3 regions of the Paenarthrobacter sp. AT5 genome follow, and region 3 is predicted to be linked to each of the others. Evidence: riboswitches for the same ligand, from Rfam matches in the RefSeq annotation. Region 3 holds a riboswitch; each other region holds the start of a gene.

Region 1 (4,205 bases), 2.0 Mb from region 3:
GGAAACATGGTCAGAAATCCAGGAGATTCTGCCGGAAACCGCCGTTGCCATAGCTTTTCCTCAGCAGGCCGCGGCGACGAAGTTCGGGAGTCAGTTTGTCCAGGACCCCATGCACCGTCACCGGATCGACGAACCCGGAAAACAGGAAGCCGTCACCGCCCACGGCCTCGCCCGTCTCCTCGAGGTAGTCGGCGATCTCTCCGGCGGTCCCGATGATCGAATCACCGGCGCCGCCGCTGCGGGCCTGCAGGATCTGCCGCAGCGTGGACCCGGGAGGAGCCGCTTTGGCGAAGTGTTCCAGCGTTCCTTGGTTACTGTTGGTGCTCAGCTCGGGGAGGGGCTGATCGAGGTCGAATTGCTTGAAGTCGATCACCGAAAGGTAGGAGATCGAGTTGAGCTGGCTGTCGATGTCCCGCTGCGTCAGCTCCTTGCGCCGTGCCCGCAGTTCCTCCCCCTCCGCAGCAGACCCCACCACGGTGGGCTTGAGGACAAAAAGTACCTTGACGTCGTCGGGATTCCGTCCTGCATTTGCGGCTTCGGCACGGATGGAATCGCGGTAGGCCTTCATCCCGTCGACGCCCCGGGCCAGGGCGATTGCGACGTCGGCGTGGCCACCCGCGAACGCCTTGCCCCGGGGCGATGCACCGGCCTGCACCAGTACGGGTTCCTCGGGAAGGGGTGCCGTATTCAGCGGACCCCGGACCTTGAAAAACTGCCCGTCGTGGTTGATGGGATGGACTTTGGTGTGGTCCGCAAACCGGCCTGCCTCCACGTCCTCCAGCACGGCGTCCGGTTCCCAGCTCCGCCAAAGCCGCCGGACGACGTCGACGAATTCCTCCGCCTTCTCGTAACGCAGGTCGTGCTCGATCTGCTGGTCCAGTCCGTAATTCTGCGCGGCGAGGTCGCTGCCGGAGGTCACCACGTTCCAGCCGAGTTGGCCCTCGGAGAAATGCTGCAGGGTGGCAAGGAGCCTGGCCGCGGTGAAAGGCGGGTAGAAGGACGCGCTGATGGTGGGCACAATGCCGAGGTGTTCCGTCGCGGACAGCAGGTACGGCACCAGGGCCAAGGGATCGTGCTTCGGAGCGAAGGACGCGTGCGCGAGCGACACTTCCGCGGTGCCGCCGTACGTGTCCGGGACGGTGAGTGAATCTTCGATGATGAACAGGTCCAGCCCCGACCGTTCAAAAGCCCTGACCGCCTCCTGGTAGAGCGCAGGCTTCTTCCAGTCATAGCCAAGGCTGTAGCCGGGAGTCCCCCAGCCCTGGACACCGAATCCATGGCCCACGAACCATCCGAAATGCAGCATGGGCTTGAGTGTAGAACTGCTCTGTCCGTTCACCGCGACCTGATTTCATGCGAAGTTACAGGGGGTCGTATTGCGTCAATTATGCTCCCGTGACGTCTTAAATGGTCCAGTCCCGGCGGCCGGTCCGGTTACGCAACATGACGACGGCGGGACACCCGCCACATGCGTCGCAACGGCCGCGGATGTTATTTTCTTCTTGAGTAATGAGTACCAGCGCCAAGCCCTGACTTGCTGGTCGGCAACCCTCTCCCGCGGCGGGGTGCCTCAGGTGACTACTCGGCGTATTCGACACTTCGAACTGCAAGCGTGACTGAGGAGCACATTAATGCCTGAACCCATCGAAGAGAGACTTTCCTACCGTTTGATCACGGGCCCGGACACCCGGGACTTCTGCGAACGGATCAGCAACGCCCTCGCTGAAGGCTACGTCCTGCATGGCAGCCCGTCGGCCACCTTCAACGGAACGGACGTCATCGTGGCACAGGCAGTGGTGTTGCCTGCCGCCGTCGCCAGCGCGGATGCCGCCGTGGCCAATGCCGTGGATGAGCTGGAGAACTACGAGGACGAGGCAGCATTCGAGGGCCACGCATGAGCTACGCCGGAGACCTGACCCCGCAGGATGCCTGGGCGAAGCTGCAGGACGGTGCCATCCTGGTGGACGTCCGCACCGAGGGCGAGTGGGCCCACATCGGCATCCCCGACACCAAGGCCACGGAAAACGATCCCCTGTTCATCCAGTGGAACCTTGCAGGCGGCGTCCCGAACTCCCGCTTCATCGAAGACCTGCAGCAACAGGCACCCGAGGGAGACGGCGTTGAGCTTGTGTTCCTTTGCCGGTCCGGCCAGCGCTCCATTGCTGCGGCCATCGCCGCAACCCAGGCAGGTTTCACCGCCTACAACGTCCTCGAAGGCTTCGAAGGTGAACCGGACCGTTACGGCGAACGAACCGTCAACGGCTGGAAAAACCGCGGCCTGCCAACCAACCTTGGAAACGAATAAGAAGTGACTTTCAACCCTGACGCCGCCGGCTGGAATCCAGACACCCAAGCCGTTCGCGGTGGCCTTGACCGTACCAATTTCCAGGAAACGGCGGAGCCCGTCTTCCTCAACTCCGGCTTCGTCTACGAGTCGGCTGCAGCTGCCGAGCGCGCCTTCACCGGAGAAGACGAACGATTCGTCTACTCCCGCTACGGCAACCCCTCCGTTGCCACCTTCCAGGAGCGGCTGCGTCTCCTTGAAGGCACCGAAGCCTGCTTCGCGACGGCGTCGGGCATGTCCGCAGTCTTCACCGCCCTTGGTGCCTTGCTGGGCGCCGGCGACCGGGTGGTTGCCGCCCGCTCGCTCTTTGGCTCCTGCTTCGTGATCCTCAACGAGATCCTGCCGCGGTGGGGCGTGGAGACGGTGTTCGTAGACGGCCCCGACCTGGACCAGTGGCGCGCTGCCCTCTCCGAGCCCACCACCGCGGTGTTCTTCGAGTCCCCCTCCAACCCGATGCAGGAGATCGTGGACATCGCAGCCGTCAGCGAGCTCGCGCACGCCGCCGGGGCAACAGTGGTGGTGGACAACGTCTTTGCCACTCCCCTGCTCCAGCGCTGCGGCGAGCTCGGCGCCGACGTCATTGTGTACTCCGGCACGAAGCACATCGACGGCCAAGGCCGCGTACTGGGCGGCGCGATCCTGGGCACCAAGGAGTTCATCGAAGGCCCGGTCAAGCAACTCATGCGGCACACCGGGCCGTCATTGTCCGCGTTCAACGCGTGGGTGCTGACCAAGGGCCTGGAGACCATGGGCCTGCGGGTGAACCACAGTTCCGCCTCTGCGCTGAAGATTGCCGAATGGCTGGAAGATCAGCCTGCGATCAACTGGGTCAAATACCCCTTGCTCACATCCCACCCGCAGTATGAGCTGGCCGCCAAGCAGATGAAGGCCGGCGGTACCGTGTTGACGTTCGAGCTTTCGCCGTCGTCCGGCCGCTCCGCCAAGGAAGCCGCGTTCGCTTTGCTCGACGGGTTGCGGGTCATCGACATCTCCAACAACCTGGGCGACTCGAAGTCGCTCATTACCCACCCGGCTACCACCACCCACAGGGCCATGGGACCCGAAGGCCGTGCAGCCATCGGGCTCTCCGACGGCGTGGTCCGGTTGTCCGTTGGGCTCGAGGACGTCAACGACCTCATCCTGGATCTGGAGAAGGCCCTCAAACAGGTCTAATCTCATGCCATGAGGCATCCATACCGCCGCGCGGGGGCTGTCATTGTTGCGGGTTCGGTCGTGTGGCTGGCGGGAATATCTCCGGTGCCCCGCGTCTATACCACCCACGATCCGGCCGAGCGTTTGAGGCTGCTTCTGCGGGGTGAGCGGGGATGGGTGACCGGCCACCACGTGGCCGCAGCCGGGACCGCGGCCGTGCCGATTGGATTCGCCGCCTTGGCACGGGCCATGCCTGACGCCAAGGCCAAGCACTGGGTAGAGGCCTCGGCTGCGGCGCTCCTGGCCGGAGCTCCGCTGTTTGTGTACAGCCTGTCCCGGAGGGCGTCGGACCTTGAACGGTTTGCGTATCGTCGCGGCTCGAATGTTCCGTTCCTGGGCTACTCATGGCTGCACATCGCCGGCCTGGCCGCCCTCGGCACCGGCTTGCTGCGATCGCCGGCAGAGCGCTGGGTGGGGCTGACGGCCAGCAGTGCTGCGGTACTTTTCGCCGGCATCCTGCTCAAGGCCAAGGACATTCCGCCGTTCGTCTTCTACGTTACGGAGGCGACTGTGGGAGGGTACCTGATGGTGTGGGATCCGGAGCCTCCCGCGGGCGACCCCGCGGTTGGTTGAGTTCCCGCAGTGCTGAGTTCCCGCGGTTGGCTGAGGTCCCGTAGTGCGGAGTTCCTAGGCCCGGCGGACGCGTGCC
Region 2 (4,205 bases), 1.6 Mb from region 3:
GGTGGGCGATGTCTCCGGCAGCCCCGATACCCTGGCGCGGCTGGTCCGCGTCGAAGAACGCCGGACCCTGTTGCGTCGCAGCGCCGATGACACGGACCCGATCGAGCGGGTAGTGGTGGCGAACGCCGACCAGCTGGTAGTGGTGGTGGCCGCGGCCAACCCGGAGCCGCGTACAGGTTTCATCGACCGCGCCTTGGTGGCAGCCTACGACGCCGGCATAGAGCCGCTGCTGCTCATCACCAAGGCGGACGTCAAGGATCCGGCGGAACTTCTTTCGAACTACCTCAGCCTGGACTTTCCGGTCATCATCAGCCGCACGGCGGATTCACAGGCATCCGGCATCGATGCCCGCTCGGACGACGGCTTGTCCGCCCGGCTCGACAGCGAAGCGGTGTCCCGCCTGCGGGACCACCTCGATGGAAAAGTGACCGTCATGCTGGGGCACTCCGGCGTCGGCAAGTCCACCATGGTCAATGCGCTGACGGGCGCGGAACGGGCAACCGGCGGAGTCAACGCCGTGACGGGCCGCGGCCGGCATACTTCATCGTCGGCCCTGGCCCTCAAGCTGGCCGACGCTCCTTCGGGCAGCTGGATCATCGATACTCCCGGCATCCGTTCCTTCGGATTGGCCCACGTCGACCCGGACCGGATCCTGCACTCCTTCCCGGACCTCGAGCCCGGTACCGAAGACTGCGAACGGGGCTGCAAACACGACGCCAACGCCGTCAACTGCGGACTGGACGCCTGGGTCAACGAAGGGCATGCCGGACCTTCCGGCACCGCAAGGCTGGCGTCCCTGCGCCGGCTCCTCGGAGCGGACCCACGCCTGGAGGCGAAGGAAACCAAGGAACTCGGCACCGTCAACTGAGACGGGAAAAGCACCACTTCCCGGGTGCAGGGATTGTTTCGCGATAGTTTGGTGGCATGACCCAACCCGTTTCCAGTTACAACGATGACCTGCGGCTGGCCCACGTCCTGGCCGATTCGGTGGACGCCCAGACCATGGACCGGTTCAAGGCCCTGGACCTGCAGATCGAAACCAAACCCGACCTGACGCCGGTCACCGATGCGGACAAGGCCGCCGAGGAAGCCATCCGCGGCCAGCTCTCGCGTTCGCGTCCCCGCGACGCCGTGCTGGGCGAAGAGTTCGGCAGCAGCGGCCATGGATCGCGGCGCTGGATCATCGACCCCATCGACGGGACGAAGAACTTTGTTCGAGGGGTGCCGGTGTGGGCGACCTTGATCGCCCTCGTTGACGAGGACGAGCCCGTGGTGGGTGTGGTCAGCGCGCCGGCACTCGGCAAACGCTGGTGGGCCGCCAAGGGCATGGGAGCCTACACAGGGCGGTCCCTCGCGTCGGCCACCCGTTTGAAAGTCTCCAATGTCTCTTCGTTGGCGGACGCGTCACTGTCCTTCTCGAGCCTTTCGGGATGGAAGGAGCGCGGAAACCTGGACGAATTCCTTTCCCTCACTGACGACGTCTGGCGGACCCGCGCCTTCGGGGATTTCTGGTCCTACTGCCTGGTGGCCGAAGGTGCCGTAGACATCGCCTGCGAACCGGAACTAAACCTGTACGACATGGCTGCCTTGGTGCCGATCGTCACGGAGGCCGGCGGCAGGTTCACCTCGCTTGAGGGCGAAGACGGCCCCTTCGGCGGCAACGCGCTGGCCACCAATTCCATCCTCCACTCAGAGGTCCTGAAGCGCCTCAACCCGGAGATCGACGATCTCCTTTAGCGCGCTCCGGCAACAGCCGAACCGTAATGCTGCGAATAATCGACGGCGACAAACCCACTTCAGGGTGCCATCGCCGTCGATTATTCGACCAAAACGGGATTCGGCTCTCTCCGTAACAAACCGCTTAACAAACTCCTCCCGCTTTGAATCGTCCACGGAAGGTGTCCTAGTCTCTTCTACAGGTCACGAGTGCCAGCGCTAAACCCCGGTTTGCTGGCCGGCAACCCTCCATTCGCGGTGGGGTGCCCCGGGTGACGACCAGGCCGGTCCGGAACGGATACGGCAAGCGCGGATCCCTTGGAGGGGTCCTTCTTGAGTGAGGTCCCATGAGCACTGTTACGTTCGATTCCACCGTCCTGCCCGCTTTCGGAGATGACCACGCGGCCCACGAAGCCCTCGCAGCGCGACCGCTGGCCGCCGTCACAGGAGCAGAGCTGCAGGCTCCCCTGATCCAAGGGGGCCACGTCAGGTACGCAAACCTTGACTACGGAGCGTCGGCCCCGGCACTGACCATCGTCTCTGCCTACTTGAATGAAATCCTGCCCTATTACGCCAGTGTGCACCGTGGCGCCGGTTACGCATCCCAAATCAGCACGTCCGTCTATGAAAACTCGCGGAACATCGTGCGGGACTTCGTTGGCGGCCGGCCGGATGATTCAGTCATCTTCACCCGCAACACCACCGATTCGCTGAACCTCCTCGCCGGATGCCTCCCCCAGCTTGACGGCGCACCGGCCGGTGAAGTGCTGTACCTCGACATTGAGCACCACGCCAACCTGCTTCCCTGGCAGGGCGTACCGCACCGCAGCGTCATCGCCTCCCCCACGTTGTCTGCCACCATCGCCAACCTGCGCGATGAATTGAGCCAGGGCGGAATATCCCTGCTCGCTGTGACCGGCGCTTCCAACGTCACCGGCGAAATCCTGCCGATTGCAGAGCTCGCAGCGTTGGCGCATGAGTTCGACGCGCGGATCGTCGTCGATGCAGCCCAGCTCGCCCCGCACCGGCGCATCAACATTTCCGAGAGCGACGTGGACTACGTCGTCTTCTCGGGGCACAAGCTCTACGCGCCCTTCGGCGCAGGCGTCGTGGTCGGCCGTCCCGATTGGCTCGACGCCGGAACCCCCCACCTTGCCGGCGGCGGCGCCGTTCGTGAAGCGCGCCTGGATTCGGTGAGCTGGGCAACTGGTCCGGCCCGGCACGAGGGCGGCTCCCCCAACGTCCTGGGGGCAGCCACCTTGGCGCGGGCTACCCAGGTGCTGGCCGGCTTGGACCAACAGGACTGGCACAACCATGAGGTGGCAATCCGATCCTTCCTGGTTGAGGGCTTGGAATCCATTGAAGGGGTCACCGTCCACCGGATCTTCAGTGATTCCACCGACACCATCGGCGTCGTCAACTTCTCCGTTGAAGGCTTCGACGCGGGACTGGTGGCGGCTTACCTGGCCGCCGAGCACGGCGTGGGCCTGCGCGATGGCCGTTTCTGCGCCCACCCGCTCCTGAAGCGCCTCGGCTTGCCGTCCGGTTCACTGCGCGCCAGCTTCGGCGTCGGCTCCCGGCTTGAGGACGCTGCCAGGCTGCTGGCCGGCATCCGGCAACTGAAGACCACCGGACTTGGCTGGGATTACGTCGTGGACGAGGGCCGTTGGGTCCCCGCAAACGATCACCGCAGCTACCCGGAGTGGGCGCCCAATACGCCCGGAACCGCCGGGGCCGCTCCCTGCACCGTGGACTAGGAGCCTTCCCGGCCTTGGCGCCACGTTGCTGCGGTAGATTCTTTGGGTATCCCTGACTACTGCCGCTGAAGGAGTCCCCCGCGTGTCCACGCGTTCAAGCAACGAATCCGGAGGATCACTGCCCTCCGGCCTCCCGGTTTCTTCCGGAGGTGCCGGACGCGCCGGACGCGCCGGCGGCCCAAAGCTGCACGCGCACCGACGTCGGGAGCTGGGGCAGAGCTTCCAGGACGGCGGCGAACATTATGATCGGGTCCGCCCCGGGTACCCGGCGGATTCCGTCGATTGGCTGCTGCCCCCGAACGCACGGACCGCAGCCGATATTGGCGCAGGGACAGGCAAATTCACAACACTGCTGCTCGACCGGGGCCTGCAGGTCAGCGCCGTCGACCCTTCCGCGGACATGCTGGACCAGCTGCGGAAGAACTGCCCGCAGGCGCACGCCGTTGAAGGTACTGCCGAAGTGACGGGACTGGCGGACTCAGTTTTCGACGTCGTCAGTGTCGCCCAGGCCTGGCACTGGTGCGATCCGCTCAAGGCAAGTACCGAGATTGCCCGGATCCTCCGTCCGCACGGAACGCTCGGCCTCATCTGGAACCAACTGGACACCTCCGTGGCCTGGGTTCATCGCCTTTCACGCATCATGCATGCCGGTGATGTCCATAAGCCGGGGTTCCGGCCAGTGGTGGGCCCGGAGTTCGAGAACCTCGAAAGCCACGTCACCAGCTGGCAGGA
Region 3 (4,205 bases):
GCTTCATCTTGGCACTTTGTGATTCGGGTCTCAGCTAAGTCGTGCCTAACTAAGGTGGGATGTTACGGCGTGCCCTGAGGCGTGGCGCCGACCCCGGCCCTGTCGCGTCGCGGAAAGACCGAAAAATACTGTCTTCGTCATAAAGGTGGGTAATTCCGTGCCGGCTTCCTAGACTGGCCGCAGTTCCAAGCACTCCCCGTTACTAAACCCATGCGCTACGAAGAGGAGCCAGTCATGTCCCAGGGATGGTCTTTCGAAACCCGCCAGATCCACGCAGGCCAGGAGCCGGATGCTGCAACCGGTGCGCGCTCGTTGCCGATTTACCAGACCACTTCCTTCGTGTTCCCCAGTGCTGAGAGTGCCGCCAACCGGTTCGCGTTGGCGGAACTGGCTCCCATCTACACCCGCATTGGCAACCCCACCCAGGACGCAGTGGAACAGCGCATTGCGAGCCTTGAGGGCGGGCTCGGGGCCCTGTTGCTCAGCTCGGGCCAGGCGGCGGAGACTTTCGCGATCCTGAACATCGCTGAGGCCGGCGATCACGTGGTGGCGAGCCCCAGCCTGTACGGCGGAACCTACAACCTCCTGGCGCACACCCTGAAGAAGTTCGGTATTTCCGTGACCTTCGTCGAGGATCCGGACAACCTGGAGCAGTGGCGCAACGCCGTGCAGCCCAACACCAAGCTTTTCTTCGGCGAAGTTGTTTCCAACCCCCGCCAGGACGTGCTGGACATCGAAGGCGTCGCCGCGGTTGCCCATGAAGCGGGTGTCCCGCTGATCGTGGACAACACGCTTTCCACGCCTTACCTGATCCGTCCCATCGAGTGGGGTGCGGACATTGTGGTCCACTCGGCTACCAAGTACCTGGGCGGCCATGGTGCTGCCATTGCCGGGGTGATCGTGGATTCCGGAAACTTCGACTTCAGCCAGGACCCGGAGCGCTTCCCGAACTTCAACACTCCCGACCCCAGCTACAACGGCCTGGTCTACGCCCGCGACCTCGGCAAGGACGGCGCCCTCGGCGCCAACCTTTCCTACATCCTGAAGGCCCGCGTCCAGTTGCTGCGCGACCTTGGTTCCGCAGTATCGCCGTTCAACGCCTTCCTTATTGCCCAAGGCCTGGAAACCTTGAGCCTGCGGGTGGAGCGTCACGTGGCCAACGCCACCAAGGTGGCCGAATGGCTTGAAGCCCGTGACGACGTCGAAGCGGTCGCCTATGCGGGCCTGCCGTCAAGCCCCTGGTACGACCGTGGCCGCAAGTACGGTCCCCGCGGCACGGGAGCCGTTGTTGCCTTCACCATCAAGGGTGGCGTCGAAGCCGGCAAGCGCTTCGTCGATGCCTTGGAACTGCACTCCCATGTGGCAAACATCGGTGATGTCCGTTCCCTGGTCATCCACCCGGCGTCGACCACCCACAGCCAGCTGACCGCGGAACAGCAGGCTGTTGCCGGAGTGAACCCGGGCCTCGTCCGCCTGTCCGTGGGAATCGAGCACATCGATGACATCATTGCCGATCTCGAGGCAGGATTCCGCGCGGCAAAGGGTGCCTGAACCCGCCTGACGTGCGTCGCGGCGGGCCGCCCGGATTGAGGATTCTTCGCCGGGCGGCCCCTTCACGTGCGCGTTCGTGAACTAAAACGCCCTGAACCGTCATACTGCTGTCACATTCTTCGCCAGAACGGCCGTTCTCTTCCTAAACTCTAGGTGTTAGGTCATGAGTGCCAGCGATCAGCCCCGGCTTGCTGGCCGGCAACCCTCCTCCGCGGTGGGGTGCCCCGGGTGAGGACCTGGCCGGCCGCAATAACGGCGGCGGGCAAGCGCGAGGTTTAGGTGTCAAAGGAATGACCATTACTGCTACATCCCTTCCCACGTCGGAAGAACAGGACGGAACCGTCAAATACGCCCGCGTGGGTTCCCTGGAGCTGGAAGCCGGCGGGTTTCTCCCGGACGTTGTCCTGGCCTATGAGACCTGGGGCAAGCTCAATGCCGACGCCTCAAACGCCGTCCTCGTGGAGCACGCCCTGACGGGTAGTACGCATGTTGCACGCGGCGCCTCGGACGAGGAAGGCTGGTGGGAGCAGCTCGTTGGCCCGGGCGCAACGATCGACACCAACAGGTTCTTTGTCATTTCCATCAACATCGTGGGCGGCTGCTACGGCAGCACAGGGCCGTCGTCGCAAGCCCCGGACGGCAAGCCCTGGGGCTCCCGTTTCCCACTGGTGACCCTGCGCGACAGCACAGTGGCCGAAGCCCGGCTCGCCGACGCCTTGGGGATCCGGCAGTGGCATGCAGTGCTGGGCGGCTCGATGGGCGGGGCGCGCGCCTTGGAATGGGCAGTGACCTTCCCGAACAGGGTGGAGCGCTGCGCCGTGATTTCCGTAGGTGCCTACAGCACCGCGGAGCAGATCGCGTTTGCGCAGGCACAGACGCTCGCAATCCGCCAGGATCCGAACTTCAACAACGGTGACTACTACCATGGCCCGGCACCTGAAACCGGCCTTGCCTTGGCGCGGCGGATTGCCCACATCACGTATCGTTCCGCGCTGGAGCTGGACCTCCGCTTCGGCCGGGAAGCGCAGCCGCAGGAGAAACCGCTGGCCGCCGCCGTGCTGGGGGAGCGGGGGCGCTACCAGGTGGAGAGTTACTTGGACCACCAGGGCACCAAGCTGGTGCGCCGCTTCGATGCCAACAGCTACATCGCGATCACCGAGGCCCTGATGTCCCACGACGTCAGGCGGGGACGCGGCCCGCTCAAGGAAGCGTTGTCCCGGGCCACGGCACAGTTTTTTGTGGCGGCCGTGAACTCCGACCGGCTCTACTTCCCGGCACAGTCGCACGAACTCGCCGAAGCCTTGCCGGGCGACGTCCCGGTCCACATCATCGAAGCCCCCATCGGGCACGACGGCTTCCTCACGGAGATCGGCCAGCTCGCGGGCCAGCTGGGCGCAGCCTTCTTTGCCGAAGACTTCAGCCGTTCATGATCTCGCCGCGCTGCTTCATGTAGTCCTCCATGGCGATCTCGCCGTTGCTGAACTTCGCGTCCAGCTCTGCGAGCTTCCGCGCCCGGTAGCCCTGCGGCGCAGAGCCTCCACTTGCCGGGGGCGGCACCTGTGGTGAAGCGCCCGACGGCGGTACCTCCGGCGGCGTTGCATCAGCCGGGCCGATGTCGGCGGGTCCCGTCGGATACCCGGGGTAGTTCTGCGGCGGATAGGCCTGGCCGGGGTAGTTCTGCGGCGGGTAGCCTGGCCCGGGAAGGTTCTGCGGCGGGTAGCCACGGAAGCCGTCGTTATGGATTCGGCGCGCCTTGGACCGGTTGTACATGCGGATTCCAACTGGAATCACCCATGAGCAGACGATGATCCAGAAGATCAGATTGTTCACAGTGGAGCCCTCCTAGGTCCTATCCCAGCTTAGCCCCGTCGCGTCAGGGCTTCGCCGCCGCGGCAGCCCAACCATCAAACCTCCAGGTTGGGGAGCGCCAGACAAACCAAAAAGAGAACTACTTTGCCGACGTGAGTAGGGTCCAGAGAGCTCCGAACGCGAAAAATGATCCCATCAAGATGTATACGAAGCCCAGGCCCTTGATACGAGCCTACACCGATGACTTGTTTTGGCAGCCTACGGGATCGGGCTCGGCGCACTAGTACCGTGAGATGACTAGTCTGTGTTCAGATTGCGCAAATACTGTCGAAGGCCCGGTATCGCGAAATCGATCTTCCCGTGGCCGGCAGGTTCCACCAGGCCGGCGGCGAGCAGGCGCGAGCGATAGTTGGCGACTAGATTGGTCTTTGCCTTCAGCCTCTCTCCAAGGTCTCCGGCGATCGAAGGACCGTCATCCTGCGCCATTGCGCGAAGGAACTGGAGGTCCTTTGCCGACACGGTTGAGAGTGCGGCTTCGATGACCGTGCGGGCATTGCGCCTGTGGGCGGCCTGTACCGCGCGGTCCGCCTCGGCATCTGTCAGCGTGCCGTTGTTATTTTCCGCTTCGCGCCAGAGGAAGTAGCCGACGAGCTGGATCAAGAAGGGGTAGCCACCGGTCGACTCGGCTGCCTTTTGGACCAGGTGGGGCGGGACACGGAAGCCGGCGGTGGCGAAGATGGAGGCGAAAGACCGTTCAACGTCGCGGATGCCCGCCGCATGGAGGTCGATTTTGTCGGCCCGGCGCAGGAACGTGGCAACGCCTTCATTGAGCAGGTCGGATACGG

The links. Region 3 has a riboswitch for S-adenosylmethionine ahead of RI444_RS06640 (homoserine O-acetyltransferase MetX). Riboswitches for the same ligand answer to the same signal wherever they lie in the genome.
Region 1: linked by a shared signal. The riboswitch ahead of RI444_RS19160 (DUF1737 domain-containing protein) and the one ahead of RI444_RS06640 (homoserine O-acetyltransferase MetX) in region 3 are both predicted to bind S-adenosylmethionine.
Region 2: linked by a shared signal. The riboswitch ahead of RI444_RS14270 (aminotransferase class V-fold PLP-dependent enzyme) and the one ahead of RI444_RS06640 (homoserine O-acetyltransferase MetX) in region 3 are both predicted to bind S-adenosylmethionine.

Annotation. Positions count from the first base shown of each region.
Region 1 covers NZ_CP136441.1:4,116,806-4,121,010, forward strand. Annotated here, with positions in the region: gene RI444_RS19150 (aromatic amino acid ammonia-lyase) at 1-8, opposite strand, end outside; gene RI444_RS19155 (NtaA/DmoA family FMN-dependent monooxygenase) at 11-1,339, opposite strand; SAM riboswitch class IV at 1,506-1,619, shown strand; gene RI444_RS19160 (DUF1737 domain-containing protein) at 1,632-1,898, shown strand; gene RI444_RS19165 (rhodanese-like domain-containing protein) at 1,895-2,305, shown strand; gene RI444_RS19170 (O-succinylhomoserine sulfhydrylase) at 2,309-3,517, shown strand; gene RI444_RS19175 (hypothetical protein) at 3,527-4,129, shown strand; gene RI444_RS19180 (glutamate--cysteine ligase) at 4,184-4,205, opposite strand, start outside.
Region 2 covers NZ_CP136441.1:3,096,648-3,100,852, forward strand. Annotated here, with positions in the region: gene RI444_RS14260 (ribosome small subunit-dependent GTPase A) at 1-868, shown strand, start outside; gene hisN (histidinol-phosphatase) at 925-1,737, shown strand; SAM riboswitch class IV at 1,919-2,032, shown strand; gene RI444_RS14270 (aminotransferase class V-fold PLP-dependent enzyme) at 2,064-3,473, shown strand; gene RI444_RS14275 (class I SAM-dependent methyltransferase) at 3,592-4,205, shown strand, end outside.
Region 3 covers NZ_CP136441.1:1,459,209-1,463,413, forward strand. Annotated here, with positions in the region: gene RI444_RS06635 (bifunctional o-acetylhomoserine/o-acetylserine sulfhydrylase) at 235-1,551, shown strand; SAM riboswitch class IV at 1,711-1,826, shown strand; gene RI444_RS06640 (homoserine O-acetyltransferase MetX) at 1,842-2,981, shown strand; gene RI444_RS06645 (hypothetical protein) at 2,968-3,381, opposite strand; gene RI444_RS06650 (ATP-binding protein) at 3,658-4,205, opposite strand, start outside.